DNA from 3 places in the Arthrobacter sp. B2060 genome. Region 2 is predicted to be linked to each of the others. Evidence: predicted binding sites of a transcription regulator. Region 2 holds the regulator's gene; each other region holds the start of a gene.
The links. The regulator Rex, encoded in region 2, represses fermentation and respiration genes when NADH is low (regulators of the CRP and FNR family bind a similar motif). The targets are predictions, from matches to a motif close to CTTGTGAANNNNTTCACAAG.
Positions count from the first base shown of each region.

Region 1: the regulator Rex is predicted to act here: its motif matches at 1,706-1,725, upstream of araB (ribulokinase).
Region 3: the regulator Rex is predicted to act here: its motif matches at 2,615-2,634, upstream of AC5RUM_RS07250 (glyceraldehyde-3-phosphate dehydrogenase).

Region 1 covers NZ_JBNHFR010000001.1:489,546-494,880, forward strand. The annotation lists gene araB (ribulokinase) at 1-1,638, opposite strand, end outside; gene AC5RUM_RS02370 (immunoglobulin-like domain-containing protein) at 1,874-4,114, opposite strand; gene AC5RUM_RS02375 (alpha-L-arabinofuranosidase family protein) at 4,181-5,335, opposite strand, start outside.
Region 2 covers NZ_JBNHFR010000008.1:68,751-74,085, reverse strand. The annotation lists gene AC5RUM_RS14675 (3-deoxy-7-phosphoheptulonate synthase) at 1-853, shown strand, start outside; gene AC5RUM_RS14670 (helix-turn-helix domain-containing protein) at 958-1,170, shown strand; gene AC5RUM_RS14665 (30S ribosomal protein bS22) at 1,397-1,495, shown strand; gene AC5RUM_RS14660 (HAD family hydrolase) at 1,667-2,485, opposite strand; gene AC5RUM_RS14655 (glutaredoxin family protein) at 2,606-2,860, shown strand; gene AC5RUM_RS14650 (redox-sensing transcriptional repressor Rex) at 2,950-3,645, shown strand; gene AC5RUM_RS14645 (hypothetical protein) at 3,744-4,544, opposite strand; gene AC5RUM_RS14640 (hypothetical protein) at 4,654-5,220, opposite strand.
Region 3 covers NZ_JBNHFR010000003.1:100,839-106,173, forward strand. The annotation lists gene AC5RUM_RS07230 (zinc ribbon domain-containing protein) at 1-358, shown strand, start outside; gene AC5RUM_RS07235 (YaaA family protein) at 387-1,151, opposite strand; gene AC5RUM_RS07240 (alpha/beta hydrolase) at 1,220-2,077, opposite strand; RNA gene rnpB (RNase P RNA component class A) at 2,179-2,570, shown strand; gene AC5RUM_RS07250 (glyceraldehyde-3-phosphate dehydrogenase) at 2,852-4,345, shown strand; gene AC5RUM_RS07255 (hypothetical protein) at 4,454-4,675, shown strand; gene AC5RUM_RS07260 (HNH endonuclease family protein) at 4,797-5,335, shown strand, end outside.

The DNA.
Region 1 (5,335 bases), on a different contig from region 2:
CAGGGTCCGGTACTCGCGGAACAGTTCCTCATACGCGGCGACGTTGTCCGGGATCGGTGTGTACACGGCACCGGGGGCGGAGCCCATCGCCGCAGCGGCGGCACGAATGTCCGGGTACTTGCCTGCTGCGACGGCAGCGTGGATGGCCGAACCGAGTGCGGGCCCCTGGGCCGAACCGATGGTGGAGAGCTGCAGGCCGGTGACGTCGGCGTAGATCTGCATCAGCAGTTTGTTCTTCAGCAGGCCGCCGGCAACGATGAATTCCTTCACCGGCACACCGGCGTCGCGGAAGGCGTCAACGATGGTGCGGGTGCCGAAGGCCGTGGCCTCCAGCAGGGCCCGGTAGATGTCCTCGGGGCGCGTGGCCAGGGTCTGGCCCACCACCACTCCGGAGAGCTCATGGTCCACCAGGACCGAGCGGTTGCCCGAGTGCCAGTCCAGGGCGATCAGGCCGTGCCCGCCGATTGCCTGGGCCGCTGCGAGTTCGGTCAGGTATTCGTGGATGCCGAGTCCTGCAGCGCCGGCAGCCGCGTGGTATTCGGGCGGAACCCCGTACTTCGTGAACCAGCCGAAGATGTCGCCCACCCCGGACTGGCCGGCCTCATAGCCCCAGAGCCCGTCGACTATGCCGCCGTCCACCACACCGCACATACCGGGCACCTCGCGCAGCACATCCCCGTTCATCACATGGCACGTGGAGGTGCCCATGATGGCCACCAGCTGGCCGGGCTCAACGGCTTTGGCCGCCGGGGCGGTGACGTGGGCGTCCACGTTGCCGACGGCGACGGCGATACCTTCAGGCAGCCCGGTCCACGCTGCGGCCTCGGCCGTCAGGTACCCTGCGGCGTCGCCCAAGCGGCCGATGGTCTGGTCCAGTTTAGCGCTAACAAAATTGCTGAATTGCGGATTCAGGGCGGCCAGGAAGTCCTCGGACGGGTAACGGCCGTCCTGGTAGATGCCCTTGTATCCGGCGGTGCAGGCGTTGCGGACGTAGCTGCCGCAGAGCTGCCAGACAATCCAGTCGGCAGCCTCCACCCAGTGGTCCATCTCCGCGTAGGCCTCGGGATCCTCCTCCAGCAGCTGGAGCCCCTTGGCAAACTCCCACTCGGAGGAGATCAGGCCGCCGTACCGAGGCAGCCACGTTTCACCCCGTTCGGCGGCGAGGGCATTGATGCGGTCCGCCTGCCCCTGGGCCGCATGATGGCGCCAAAGCTTGACGTATGCATGGGGCCGGTTGGCGAAACCCGGCACTTCATTCAGGGGCGTGCCATCGGCCTTTACCGGCACCATCGTGCAGGCGGTGAAGTCCGTCGCGATCCCCACCACCGCTGAAGGGTCAATGCCCGCATCCGCGATCGCCGCAGGCACCGCATTGCGGAGCACGTCGCGGTAGTCGTTCGGCACCTGAAGCGCCCAATCCCCGGGAAGCCGGGCGGTTCCTCCATCCGCTGCGCCCGCCACATCCGCCGGAAGCGCCTCGGTGAGCACCGCGTGCGGGTAATCAAACACACCGCTGCCGAGCTCCTTGCCGTCCCGGACCCGCACCACGACCGCCCGGCCCGACAGGGTGCCATAATCCACCCCGATCACGTAATTGTCACTGCCGGCCTTGAACCCGGCGTCCCCACTGGCTTGCATGCTGAAACCTCCATCCGGGAGGTACTGGCCCCTATGCCCGGTGTCGAAATGTAAAAGATTCTCTTCGATTGTGAACGCTAACATATCTCTGCGTCAAGCATTGCTGACACCCAATATTGGCCGGCGCTTGCCGGGCCAGGCCCGACCGCCGCCATCGCATCAGGGCAAGGAGACGGGGGCTCCGCCAAGCTTGGCAGAGCCCCCGTCCTTCCGGGTGCCGATGGTGCCGGTCGCGCTAGCCCAGCTGCCCGCGGAGACGCTCCAGCTCCGTTTTCGTAACGGGCAGGACGGTGCCGTGGCGCGGCGCGCGCGGGAGCTCGTAATTACTCGAGAGCTTCCAGTTGGGGTTCTCCAGGCTGGTGCTCTCCAGCGGGATATAGCCCCGGCCGCCAAACTCGTCCACGAAGAGGTAATACTTCTCTTCGGTGTTGGACTTGAAGACGGTGGGCCCCTCGACGCCGCCGGTCCCGGCGTTCCTGCCGATGCAGTTGGCCATCAGGGACCAGGCGCGTGGGTTTGCAGCAGGCAGATCAACGGCCAGCAGGTCTGTGGACTTCTCCTGCATGATGTCGAGGCACCCGGAAACGCGGGCTTCGTCCTTCGTGAAGCGGTAGTAGGTGTCGCCTTCCTTGATGACAGTGGAGTCGATGACAGAGTCACCCGGGTCGTTCCAGACTTTCGCCTCACTGAAGGTCCGGAAGTCGCGGGTGGTGGAGTACATCATCTTGTTGTGGGTGCCGCCCGCGTGGTTAGAGTCGCTGTCGGCGTAGATCTTGGAGGCCCAGTAGACCACGTAGGCCCCGATTTTCTCGTCGTAGTGGGCTTCCGGCGCCCAGGTGTTCCCGGCCGTGTCCGGGGAGACCTTGACGTGGCGTTGCTCGGACCAGTTCACAAGGTCCGTTGACTCCCAGACCTCGATGTACTGACTGCCTTGGCGCTGGGAGGAATCCCACGAGGTTCCGCTGCCGATGGAGAGGTCGGTGGCGATCATGTAGAACTTGTCGCCTTCCGGGGATCTGATGATGAAGGGGTCGCGCAGGCCTTTGGTGCCCAGCTTGGAGTTGAGGACGGGCTTCCCGCCGTTCAGCTCATCCCATTTGAGCGCGTCGTTGCCGCGGCTGGCGGCCATGAAAATGTTCTCTCCGGCGAGGTCGTTGCCAGTGAAGTAGGCAAAGGCGTACCCCTCCCTGGCTTCTGCCTTGGGCAGCGGCAGAACAGTCACGAAGAACCTCGTCCTGGCCTTCACCGTTCCGAGGGTAACGGTTGCGTGCAGGTTAAGCTTTACCGGTTCGCTGCCGTACGCCGGCCGAGTAACCTCGCCGGTGGCGGTGATGACGGAGCTGTTGCTCGACTTCCAATCCACTCTGGTTCCGTGAAGTCCAGTGGTCGGCAGGGTTATGTTGCCGCGGATTCCTTCGGCGTCCCACACGTTCAGCGCGGCCGATGCCTCACTGACTTTCTGGTCGTCACTGATGTCTTCGAGGACCGTCACAGTGAAAGTCCTGGAAGCTGAGGCCCCACCTGAAGTGGCGGTGGCCGTCAGCGTCATGTTGGCGTTCCCGGTTCCGTGGGCGGGGCGTGTCACCACGCCTTTGGACGAAACGACGGCTTCGTTGGAAGACGACCACGCGTAAACCGATCCATTGGGTCCTGTGAGAGGCAGTTTTACGTCGGCGGTGACGGCACTGGTATCGCCGAGTGACAGTTCCTTCAGATCGAGGGCCACCCGCTCTTCCGGAGAGACGTAGCCGAGCTCCCGCACTTCGGCCGCAGAGAGCGCCCGATTGTAGATGCGGAAGTCCCGGACCTGCCCTTTCAGGTACTTGTCACCGGTGTAGACAGACCGCCCAAGATAGTTCGCCGTCGTCGTTCCTCCTCCGATGCTCCCGGGGGTGATGGTGACGCCGCTCTTGCGGGAGACCTCGGTGCCGTCCTCGTAGAGGACGGCCGTACCGCCGCTGAGGGTGTAGGTGATCGTTTTCCAGGCGCCGCGTGCCAGGTCCCGTCCGGTGCTGGCGGTCTGCTCGGTTGACCAGTTGCCGCTGGCGATGGAGGTCCGGTACGAGTTGCCGGTGGTGAAGAGGTAGCCGTTGCCGGTGCCGTTGGTTGTGTTGCCCATTCCCCAAATGAAGTAGGGGGCGCCTTGGTCTGGCGCGATTTTTACGTCGGTTGAGACGGTGATGGCGTCCAGCCCGCGCATGACGTCGTTGGGGAGGCGGACGTGCGCGTTGGTACCGCCGAGTTGCAGGCCTTCGGTTCCCAGCAACGCGGCATCACCGCTGATCACTCCGTTCCGGCCGTTGCCGGAACTGTCTTCTGCGACGGAACCGGCGGATTCCGTGAGGTTGTATTTGAGGACGAGGCCGTCGTCGACGGCGGCCTGGGCCGGCGCCCCGGCGGCAAGCCCGCCGAGCGCCAGGACAGCAGCGGTGATCAGTGCCGGGCCGGTGCGGGCCTTTGAGGGTGTGGTGAGCATAGAGCCACTTTCGTTAGGGCGGCCAAAGGGCCGCGGCGGGATGCTAAGTCAGGTGTGCTGTGCTGCCTACTTGCGGGCCCCCGCGTCGGCGAGCCGGATGAAGGTCACCGACTTGGGCTCGAACTCATAGGTGAACGCCGTCCCGGCTCCGTTGAAGGTGCTCGACGCCGGGGCCAGGTTTTGCCCGTCAGCGGTCTGGGTCAGGGTGGTGACCGCGGCCGTGGTGCTGATGTCGGTTGCACCCGCCACCTTGATGTCCACCGGGGTCCGTTCGGCCGAGGTGTTGACCACCTTCACGATCGTGTCGCCCGACTCGGCGTCCTTGGTGACGACGGAGTAGACGGGGTCAGCCTGGGTGTCGTCCACAGTGCCCCACAGGACGTTGTCCAGGTAGAGCTTCGCGATGCGCCCGGAGACCTCGATCCGGATGTCGTATTCACGCCCGGTCTCGATCACGGTGCTCTTTTCGATGACGTTCGTCTTGCCGCCGTTGACGGCCTTCTCCACGACCGACTTCGAGTTGTTCCAGCCGCCGAGGTTCCACCAGAAGTAGTTGCCGGTGTCCTTCACCCCGAAGGAGACGAGGAAACCTTCCGAGCCGGCCAGCTTTGTTGCCTTGGTGCTGAGCGTGTAGTTGCTCCAATCGGCGTTTCCGGCGGTCACCATCGTGTTCTGCGCTGTCGTGCTGGACTGGACATAGGCGCCGTCCTGGATCGACCAGGACCCGGTGCCGTTGCCGGTCCACGCTGCTGCCGTTCCCGAGAAGTCGTCGCTGAACAGGGGCGTGCCGTCGTTGCCTGTCACCGTCACGTCGTCATAGCGGGCGGCAGTGGCCCAGGTGGACAGTCCGATTTTTCCTGCGATCGGCACCACGGTTGAGGCCGGGTTCTCCTGCGTGCTCGGCACCACCTGGGTGCCGACATTGTTCATGAACAGCTTCTGGACCTCATAGTTGGGGGTGGTCCGGACGGACGTTCCATTGAAGAACATCATGTCCGGGCTCCACTGCGTGTTCGACTCGTTCGCAATGAGCGGCGCGTAGGACGCCATCTTGACCACGTCCGCGTTCCGCTCGAGGCCGGTCATGTAGGAGGCCTCTGCCAGGGCGTTGTCAGGCTTGTTCCCACGGGATGCGTATTCCCCGAGGAAGACCTTGTAGCTGTTCCGGTCGTAGGAGTCGTAGCGGTGGTTGTTATTCAGGAACCAGGACGGGTCGTTGTA
Region 2 (5,335 bases):
GCACAAGGAAGACCTGCTCATCGTCATGCGGGCATACTTCGAAAAGCCGCGCACCACGGTCGGCTGGAAGGGCCTGATCAACGACCCGCGGCTTGACGGCACCCACGACATCGCCACGGGCCTGCGCGAGGCGCGCCGCTTCCTGCAGCAGGTGACAGCACTCGGACTGCCCGCCGCCACGGAGTTCCTTGAACCGATCAGCCCCCAGTACATGGCCGACCTCGTCTCCTGGGGCGCCATCGGTGCACGCACCACTGAAAGCCAGATCCACCGCCAGCTCGCCTCCGGGCTCTCCATGCCCATCGGCTTCAAAAACGGGACCGACGGCGACCTTCAGGTCGCGGTTGATGCCTGCAGCGCGGCCGCGGCGGCCCAGGCTTTCCTGGGGATCGACGACGACGGCCGGGCTGCGCTTGTCTCCACCGCCGGCAACCCTGACACACACGTCATTCTGCGCGGCGGCCGGAAGGGCCCCAACTACTCCGCCGCCGACGTTGAAGCTGCGTCATCGAGGCTCGCGGCAAAGAACCTCAACCCGCGGCTCATCGTGGACGCCAGCCATGCCAACAGCGGCAAGAGCCACCACCGCCAGGCTGAGGTTGCCCTTGAAATCGGTGCGCAGCTGGAAGATGCAGGCGCCGCCGCAAACGCCGTGGCCGGGGTCATGCTCGAGAGCTTCCTCGTGGGCGGCGCCCAGAACCTGGACGTGGCCGAGCACGCCGCCGGGAAGGACGAGCTCGTATACGGCCAGAGCGTCACCGACGCGTGCATGGAGTGGGATGTGACGGCCTCAGTCTTGGAGCAGCTGGCGGCCTCGTCGCGGAAACGCCGGGCTTTCACAATGGCCACGTGAGCATCTAGAGTAACTAGGACACGGTTGTTCGATGGCTCAGCATCGGCGCACCGCAGACAAAAATGGGATGCCGCAATGTTGCTGAGAGCAAAGGAATATGGGAAATGTCCGCAGAGTCGAACTTCTCGAACGCCAAGTTCTTGACCGTGGCCGAAGTGGCTGAGGTCATGCGCGTCTCCAAAATGACCGTGTACCGGCTGGTCCATTCCGGGGAGATGCCGGCCGTTCGGTTCGGCCGCTCGTACCGGGTTCCGGAGACCGCCGTCGAGCAGTACCTTAAGGGTGCTGTTGTGGACGGACAGTCGGACACCGCGTGATTCTTGGCGCTCAACTGGCCGTTCGGATTCCCGTGACGGCTGCAGCTTCCTTGGGGGCGGCTGGAGGTCATGGGAAGGCCGGCGGTCAGGAGGCGCCCGGATAAGCGGTACCCTGTTAAGGAACGTTTTACGTCATTGTAAGAATCTGTCAGTTGTTCAGTCTGTTGCTTAGTCCACGGACCTTCTCCATCAGACAGGTACTGCATCTAGTTTGTAAGGAACTTTCGTGGGTTCAGTTATTAAGAAGCGTCGCAAGCGTATGGCCAAGAAGAAGCACCGCAAGTTGCTTCGTAAGACCCGCCACCAGCGCCGCAACAAGAAGTAGAGATACTTTCAGTGCGTGGATGCCCGCCGCCTTTCGAGGTGGCGGGCATTTTCTTTGCCTCCTGGCGACGCGGAAGCGGTCTCAGGACGCGGATACGGTCTGAGGACACGGATATTTGGGTGTCGCCAGACCGTTTGCGTGTCCTGGGGGCATTAGCGCGTCCGGAGCGCGTCAGACCCGCGGGCCGCGGAAGCGGGAGTAGCCCCTCCAGAGGCCGTAGACCGCCCCTCCGGCGGTTGCGGCCTTGAGCCCAAGGGTCGCGGCGCGCCGGCCCGAGCGGAAGTCATAGACCGGCCAGTTGTGCTCCCGGGCGTGCTTGCGCAGCCGGGCGTCCGGGTTGATGGCGACGGGGTGGCCCACCAGGGTCAGCAGCGGGATGTCGTTGTAGGAGTCGCTGTACGCCCAGCAGCGCTTGAGGTCGAGGCCTTCGGCATCGGCGAGGCCCTGGACGGCCACCGCCTTCGCCGAACCGTGCAGGATGTCGCCGACTAACCGCCCGGTGTACAGCCCCTCACTGATTTCTCCCACGGTGCCCAGCGCCCCCGTGAGCCCCAGCCGGGTGGAGATGACCGTGGCCACCTCGATCGGCGTGGCGGTCACGAGCCAGACCTGGCGCCCCACGCGCAGGTGCTGCTGGGCCAGGGCCTTGGTACCGGGCCAGATCCGGGAGGCGATCATCTCGTCGTAGACCTCTTCGCCGAGCGCCTTGATGTCTTCCACGGTGATGCCGGAGGCGAGGGTCAGGGCGGAGTCACGCACCGCGTGGACGTCGTCAATGTTTTCGCCACGGAGCACGAACTTGAACTGTTGCCATGCCATGCCCGCCGCCTGCGGGAGGGTAAAGGCTCCCCGCTGATGCATTTTCCGGGCCACGTGGAAAAGGCTGGCGCCCCTCATCAGGGTGTTATCGACGTCGAAAAACGCGGCCTCGCCTTGTTGCCGCGTTGCAACGGGCTGCCTGGCCACAGCGACATACTTCTCCTCAGGCATGCCACTGAGTCTAGTCAACGCGGGGAAGCCCATCCTCCGCGGACGCAGAATCGGGCCACGCACCGGCGTTCTGCCGACGCCGGCATCGCTCAGCGCCGGGAACGGCGCTACGGTTGAGCCATGGCAAATCCCGACGTCGTTCTCCTCACCAAAGCTGACTGTCACCTGTGCGCTGCCGCGCGCGACGCCGTCGGACGGGTTGCCGCAGGGCTGGGGCTTGGGTGGACGGAACAGTCGGTGGACGGCGATGAAGCCCTCCGGGACCGCTACGCCGAAGAAATCCCGGTAGTGCTGGTGGACGGGATCCAGCGCGACTTCTGGAAGATCGACGAGGCAAGGCTCGAGCGCGTCCTGCGCCAGGCGATGGCGCGCTAGCCGCGTATCCCGCACAGAGGCACCGGCTTTGTTGACATAAGTGATGGGGATTTAGAGTGGACTCACAACGCGACGCAATGGAGCAATTAGTGACTTCGCTCGATTCACCACCCCAGGCCGTGCCAGGGCACACCGGTGCTGCCGGCAAGCAGATCCCGCCAGCCGCCGTGGCCCGGCTGACCATCTACCTGCGCGCCCTGAACTCCCTCCTCGCCGAAGGAATTGAACGCGTCTCATCCGAGTCCCTGGCTGAGGCCTCCGGGGTCAGCTCCTCCACCCTCCGCAAGGACCTTTCCCACGTGGGATCGTATGGCACCCGCGGTGTGGGCTACGAGGTCCAGTACCTCAGCCGCCACATTGCCGCCACGCTCGGACTTACGCACGACTGGAAGGTCGCCATCGTCGGCGCCGGTAACCTGGGCAAAGCGCTGGCCAGGTACGGCGGGTTCGAGTCCCGCGGCTTCGACGTGGTGGCCATTTTCGACGCCGACCAGATGGTGGTCGGCAACGAGGTGGGCTGGCTGCGGGTGAGCGATGTGGCGGACCTTGAAACGGTGCTGGAGCGGACGGGCACGAACATGGTGGTCCTCGCCTTGCCGGCGGCTGTGGCCCAGAGCGTTTGCGACCGCGTGGTGGCCGCGGGGGTACGCAGCATCCTCAGCTTCGCCCCGGTGATGCTACAGGTTCCCGACGACGTGAACCTCCGCAAGGTGGACATGGCCACCGAGCTGCAGATCCTGGCCTACCACGCGCAACGGGCGCAGACCCCGGGGCAACCGCACTAACTTCCGGCTCCGGTTAAGCGCGAGCGCACACTTGTGGCCCCTGACTCCGCGGGGAGTGAGGGGCCACAAGGTAGGTGAACAACAGGCAGTTGGCGTGGTCAGCGGCCGTACGGGCCCGCGTACGGGTTGGCGAAGGGTTGCGGCTTCTGGAAATACGGTGAAGCCGCAGGCATGTACAGCATCACGATCGCGGCGATCCCCAGAATCACAGCGACAGTGTTGATGCCCAGCGGCGCAATGGAGAAGATGGACAGCGCCGCAAAGACAGTGCCCAAGATCCGGGCCCAGTTCTTACCCTTGCGGACGTTGAACGCCACCAGCGCGTAGAGCCCGGCAATGATCAGCGCAAAGACCACGATCGTGCCAATGAGGAAGCCCTTGATGTCTTCGAAGGGGATGCTCTGGCCGCTGCCCTGAATCTGGTCCTCGAAGGTCTGGCGCACCGCGGGGTCGTCGAGGGTGCCAATGCCCAACAAGGTGGACAGGAACGTCAGGACGCCGGCCGCCAGGATCATCCAGAACGCCCGCTGCACCGACTGGGGTGCGACGGCGGATCCGCCCATGGCCTGCTCTGAGGGGTACTGGGCATACGGTGACTGGCCATATGGCGACGGGCCCTGAGGCGGCTGGCCGTACGGCTGTTGCCCGTACTGCGGCTGTCCATACTGCGGCGGGTTCTGGCCGTACTGCGGCTGCTGGGGAGCGTTTTGGCCATACTGCGGGGCATTTTGGCCGAACTGGGGTGCATTCTGACCATACTGGGGGGCATTTTGGCCGTATTGCGGAGCGTTCTGGCCGTACTGCGGCTGCCCGCTGCTGTCCCGTCCAGACTCATCGGAATCATGGCGGCCGGAATCCGGATCGTTAGGGTTGCGAGGCGGGACTGGAGGAGTGCTCATGAGCGTTCCTTTGCGTTGTGACGTAGGGACCGGCCGCCGGGTTCAGACGCATTGCCCTGCCCCCAGCATGGCTTAACTCCACCGTACCCCTCACCGGTCGTGTCGAGGCTCATCCCCGAGGGGTATTCGCGGCAAACCAGGCCTGCGAGTTGGGAACCCACATCAGCACGGTTGCGGCCAGCGCTGCCAGAAAGCCCAGCCCGTTGCCGGCGCGGCCGTCAGTGAAGGCGAGGCTTATGACAGCGAGAAGCAGTGAGGCACCGGCAACAGCCGTCAGTGCCAGCAGGCCCCACTCCCGGCCTTCCTTCATATTCATGGCCAGGACAATCTGCAGCGCGGACAGCGCCGCGCCGCAGACCGCGAGCAGCAACACAAGGATCGCGATGCCGGGCGAAAACGCAAAGAGAACCAACGCGCCGAACAGCACGATCACCCCGCCGAGCAGCCCGAGCAGGCCACTGAGCACCCAGATCCAGTACGAGATCTTCAGTTCCGTCGGCAGCCCGATCACGCTGAAGAGCCCGGCGAAGCCGCCTGGCGGCATGGCCTCATAGAAACTGCGGGGGCGGTCCGCGGGCAGGTGGAACGGGAGGCGTCCTGCACGCCGCTGTTGTGGACGGTCACCGGAAGGGGGTTCGCTGCCTGGTTCCTGCGGTGGATCGTTGGGGTTGCTCATGGCTCTCACTTATAGAAGGCGGTGTGGCCAATTATAGAAAGCGTCCGGGCCCGGACGGCCACGGTCGGCAGTAGCTGCAGGCGACGCAAAAGCCCCGCTCCGTGGAGCCGGCTTG
Region 3 (5,335 bases), on a different contig from region 2:
GCTGCGCGAGCGGCAGGCGGCCCAGCAGAAGATCGTCGATGACATCCAGGGTTCCTTCGGCGCGATCCGGGCGGAGCTGGACGGGCAGCTGGCAGAGATTGCGGCGGAAGAAACGGTGGTTCGGGGCCGCAGGGCAGTGTTCGCCTCGGGGCTGGACGCCGGAATGCTGGCGGTCTATGAAAAAACCCTGGCCCGCCGCGGCGTGGGTGCTGCCCGGCTGTTCCACGGCACGTCCGAAGGGTCAGGCATGCAGCTGAGTCCGGGTGACCTTGCCGAGATCAAGGCCGCCGCCGACGACGACATCGTTTTCTGCCCGGATTCCGGTTGCATCCTGGTGCGCTCCCCGGAATGGGTCTGAACCCAGAAAGGCCGAACCGCAGCGGCAGCTAACCGGGAAGGATGATGTTGAGGGCGTGCGCCTTCCGCGCCGTCCCCGGGACGAGTTCGGCATTCCACTTTTCACTGGCGGCCTTGTGCAGCTGGGCCGGCGTCCCGGGTGCTTTTCCCGGCCGGGTCAGCAGATGCCGCGCCAATTCGCCCCGGGTGTGCTTCGCGAAGTGGCTGACCACCTTGCGCACGCCGTTCACTTCTGTGAAAACATTCACCGTCACCGTCGACGCCGACGGGGGAGTCCACGCCGCGGTATAGGTGCTGGAGCGGCAGTCCACCAGCAGCTGCCCGGCCGTGGCGGCGGTGAGTGCGTCTGTGAGCTGCGGCTTCCAGAACGACGCAAGGCGTCCGACGTCGGGCAGTGCCGTTGACATCGACAGCCGATAGGCGGGCACGGAGTCCGCGAAGCGGATGGCTCCCCACAGTGCCGAAATCACGAGCACCGCGTCGTCCGCACGGCGCTTTTGCGCTGCCGTCATCGACTTGTAGCCCAGCGCGTCGTACAGCACGCCTGAATACACCTGGTGGGCCGGCGCCGCCGGTTCCGCGTGCAGCCGGGTGTTGCGTTCGACGTCGGACGTCAGCGACGCTCCGACGCCTAGCAGCGCCAGCGCATCCTCGTGCGCGCTTACCGTCCCCAGGGCATCGAGCACCTTGGCCCGGCACGGGTTCAGTTCAGGGAAGCTCAGGGACGTCCAGTCCATGGCGTCGCCGCGGACGGCAGGGGTCTTACCTTCAGACGGGGGAAGCAGGATCAGCACCGTACGATCTTACCGGTGCCCGCCCGGCCCTGTTCTCCGGTGGCTGCGCGTCTCCGGGGGCTGCGCGCTCAGCGGAGGTGCCTGCCCAGGAAGGACATCACCTCAGGCAGGATGGCCCGCCAGTAATCCGCATCGTGTCCGCCCGCCCGGAAGCCTCCCTCCACCACTCCGGGGAGGCCGCTGGCGTACTGCTTGACCCAGGGGAACAATTCGTCCTCGGTTCCGCAATCCACCCGCTTGGGCACCGCTGCCAGCCTGGGCCGCAGCGCGAACACGTCATGGGCCGCAAAATCGGACGGGCTGTCGAAGGCGCCTTCGATTCGCTTGTCATAGCGGTCCCAGACTGCCGGGCTCATGGCCGCCACGGCCCGGATGCCGGGCAGGCGGGCCTGCGAGGCGAGCAGCAGGACGCCGAAGCCTCCCATGGACAGACCGAAGAGGCCGATCCGGCCAAGGTCGTAGCCCTGCGAGCCCAGGAAGGGAACAAACTCATCCGCCAGCATTGACTGGGTGTCGGTGCCGTCGGCGCGGGGGTGCCACCAGGTGTCGCCGCCGTCCACCGACGCAATGGCGAACGGTGTCCCGCCGATAAAGAGGTGGCGTTTCAGGACTTCGTGCGCCTTGAGCACATCGAAGATTCCCTCGTTGTTGCCGCCCAGGCCGTGGAGGAACAGCGCCAGCGGGAAGTCCGTGCCGCTCCTGCCGGGGAGCACCGGCGTGGCAATGGACCAGTGGGTTGTTGCCGCAGGCCGGAACCTCGAAACGAAGGAACCGCCGCGCATGGCCACCGAGGGAGGTCCCGCCGGTGGGTTGGGCCACGGGGAGGGGGGCGGATGGCTGGCGGTGCACCCGGTGACCGCGTAGGCGCCAACGCTCAGCCCTGCCAGCTGAAGCAGGCGGCGGCGGGTCACTGCGGACGCGTCCATGATCCGATCATAGGCTCGGCGCGCACGTGTGGCAGGGGAATATGTGGCAGGGGCACTGTGTGGCAGGGCCTGCCCGCACTGACCGTAGAATGGACTGCGGATGGGTTGACCAGGCGGCCGCGCGTCACGCAAGTGGCTCGAGGAACGTCCGGGCTCCGCAGAGCAGGGTGGTGGGTAACGCCCACTCGGGGTAACCCGCAGGCCAGTGCCACAGAAAACAGACCGCCTGCCTCGCGCCGATTTGAAAGCGGCACGATGCAGGTAAGGGTGAAACGGTGGTGTAAGAGACCACCAGCTTCCCGGGTGACCGGGAAGGCTAGGTAAACCCCACCCGGAGCAAGGCCAGACAGGGCACGTTTGAGGGCTGCTCGCCCGAGTGCCCGGGTAGGCCGCTGGAGGGCGTCGGCAACGGCGTTCGTAGATGGATGGCCGCTACTCCCGCCCCGGCAACGGCGCGGGAACACAGAACCCGGCGTATCGGTCAACCCATCCACTTATTCCGCCGCCGTTCCTGCCGCACGCCGGGCGCGCCCGGCCGGTGTGAGAGATTTCACGTGCCCCCGGTCAACCGCGGCGCGTGGCCAGCCCTAGAATAGACCTTGAACGTAGAAGTTCTACCGCCGGATCTGCGTTCGCAACCGGCGGTTTTTCTTTGCAACGTCAATGGCATCCGGGGCGGACCGAAACCCTGCCGGTGCCAGCGCCCCTGGATGCTTCGGGTGGCCGACTTCCGGTTACGAGGACGTAGCCGGTCGAACCAAGGAAGGTAGTTCTGTGAGCCAGACGTCAGATTCTTGTCTCGATACGTGGATGGGCCGCGAGGCACTCGCCGAGGCCATGATCCCGGTGATCGGCCGGCTGTACCGGGAAAATAACGTGGTCACCTCGATCCACGGCCGCAGCCTGATCAACAAGTCCACCATGAACATCCTCAAGGCGCACCGCTTCGCCCGCCGGATGAGCAAGGACGAGCTGCTCCTGGAGGAAACGGCACCCCTGCTCGATACGCTCGCAAAGCTGGACCTGGGTGCCGCTGCGATCGACATCGCGCGCCTGAACCAGAAGTTCAAGTCCGACGGCGGAGACGCCACTTTGGAAGAATTCCTCCGCGCCGAGCTGGCTGAGATCGTTGGCAAGCGTGGCGCCGATGACCGCACCAGCACCGACGTCGTCCTTTATGGGTTTGGCCGGATCGGCCGCCTTGTCGCCCGGCTCCTCATCGAAAAGGCCGGCGGCGGACATGGCCTGCGCCTGCGCGCCATCGTCGTGCGGCGTGGTTCCCACAACGACCTTTCCAAGCGTGCGAGCCTCTTGCGCCGCGACTCGGTCCACGGTTCCTTCGAGGGCACCATCAAGGTGGACGAGGAAGCGAACACCATCACGGCCAACGGCGTCCAGGTCCAGGTCATCTACTCGGACAACCCCGCCACGATCGACTACACGGCGTACGGCATCAACGATGCCCTGGTCGTGGACAACACGGGCCGCTGGCGCGACAGCGAGGGCCTGTCCCAGCACCTGCTGAGCAAGGGCGTGGGGCGCGTGCTGCTGACGGCTCCGGGCAAGGGCGAGCTGAAGAACATCGTTCACGGCATCAACCACGGCACCATCCTGGATTCGGACAAGATCGTCACCGCGGCATCGTGCACCACCAACGCCATCACCCCGGTACTGAAGGCGATCAACGACAGGTACGGCGTCATCCACGGCCACGTGGAGACCGTTCACTCGTTCACGAACGACCAGAACCTGATCGACAACTTCCACAAGGGCGACCGCCGCGGCCGCTCGGCCGCGCTGAACATGGTGATCACCGAAACGGGTGCGGCCAAGGCCGTGGCAAAGGCCCTCCCGGAACTGCAGGGCAAGCTCACCGGCAGCTCCATCCGCGTCCCCACGCCGGATGTCTCCCTGGCGATCCTGAACCTGACCCTGGAACACGGCACCACCAAGGACGAGGTCAACGATTACCTGCGGGAAATGTCGCTGCACTCGGTCCTGCGCAAGCAGATCGACTACATCGACTCCCCGGAGGTCGTCTCCACGGACTTCGTCGGGTCCCGCCGTACCGGGATCGTGGACGGTCTGGCCACTGTCTCCACCGACAAGAACCTGGTTCTCTACGTCTGGTACGACAACGAGTTCGGCTACAGCTGCCAGGTTGTCCGGGTCATGGAGGAAATGGCAGGCGTTAACCCGCCCACGTTCCCCGCCAAGGACTCCGTCAAGGACGCAGCCCCCGTGCTGGCCGCAGCGGGATCCGTCTAACCCGGGCCCTCTGGTGCGCCCGCGGCCGAAAGCCGCGGGCGCCCACTCTTTCCCAACTTCCCGGCTGGTTCTCTGGAATCAGCCGGGAAAGGGGACCACACTGTTCTCATGGAACACGACTCGACCCTCCAGCGCGACACACCGCATGACACAACACTGGAACACGCACTTGATGTAGCGCGTGCAAACCAGAAAGAGGCGCAGCGCCTTTTGGACCAAGCCGTCGCCGCACATGCCAGCGGCGAGGTCGGCGAAGAGCGGGTTGCACAATTGCAGCGCCTGCTCGACCTGGCCAACGAGGATCTCCGCCGGGTCATGAGGGAGCAGTAGTCCCTCAACCCGTCCTCCCCAGGGCACCGGTCCTCAACACTGTGGACATCTGCCCGGAGGCACCGGAGCTGCCCTAGTCTCGTGGGGTGTGCACAAGCCGCGCCCGGAAGGGCGCCACGCGATGACCCTCAGCTGGTCCGCGTATAGGCGAGCCCGCCGGCGCTCCCGCCAGGCATGGGCCGTGCTTGCCCTTCTCGCGGTCCTGGCTGCGGCGGGCATAGCCTGGTTTTTCACGGCCGGGCAGTTCCTGGCCGCTGAACCGGCGGTGTCCGGCCCCAGCGAAGCCCCCGTCTTCGACGCCACCTGGATGAAGCCTGTGGTGCCGCCCCGGCCTGTGCCGGAAGGCACGGCGGAGGCGGCACTCGACTCATTGCCCGTTAAGGGCAGGGCGCCCAAAACCGACTACGACCGGTCGGCCTTCGGCCAGGCCTGGTTCGACGCCGACCACAACGGCTGCGACACCCGCAACGACATCCTCCGCCGCGACCTCAGCGACGTTGCCTACTCCACGGGCTCGCGGTGCAAAGTCTCGTCAGGCACCTTCCACGAACCGTATTCAGGCCGGGTCACCACGTTCACCCGCGGCGCCGACTCCAGCATGGCCGTCCAGATTGACCACGTCGTGGCACTGGGGGATGCCTGGCAGAAGGGAGCCGCGGA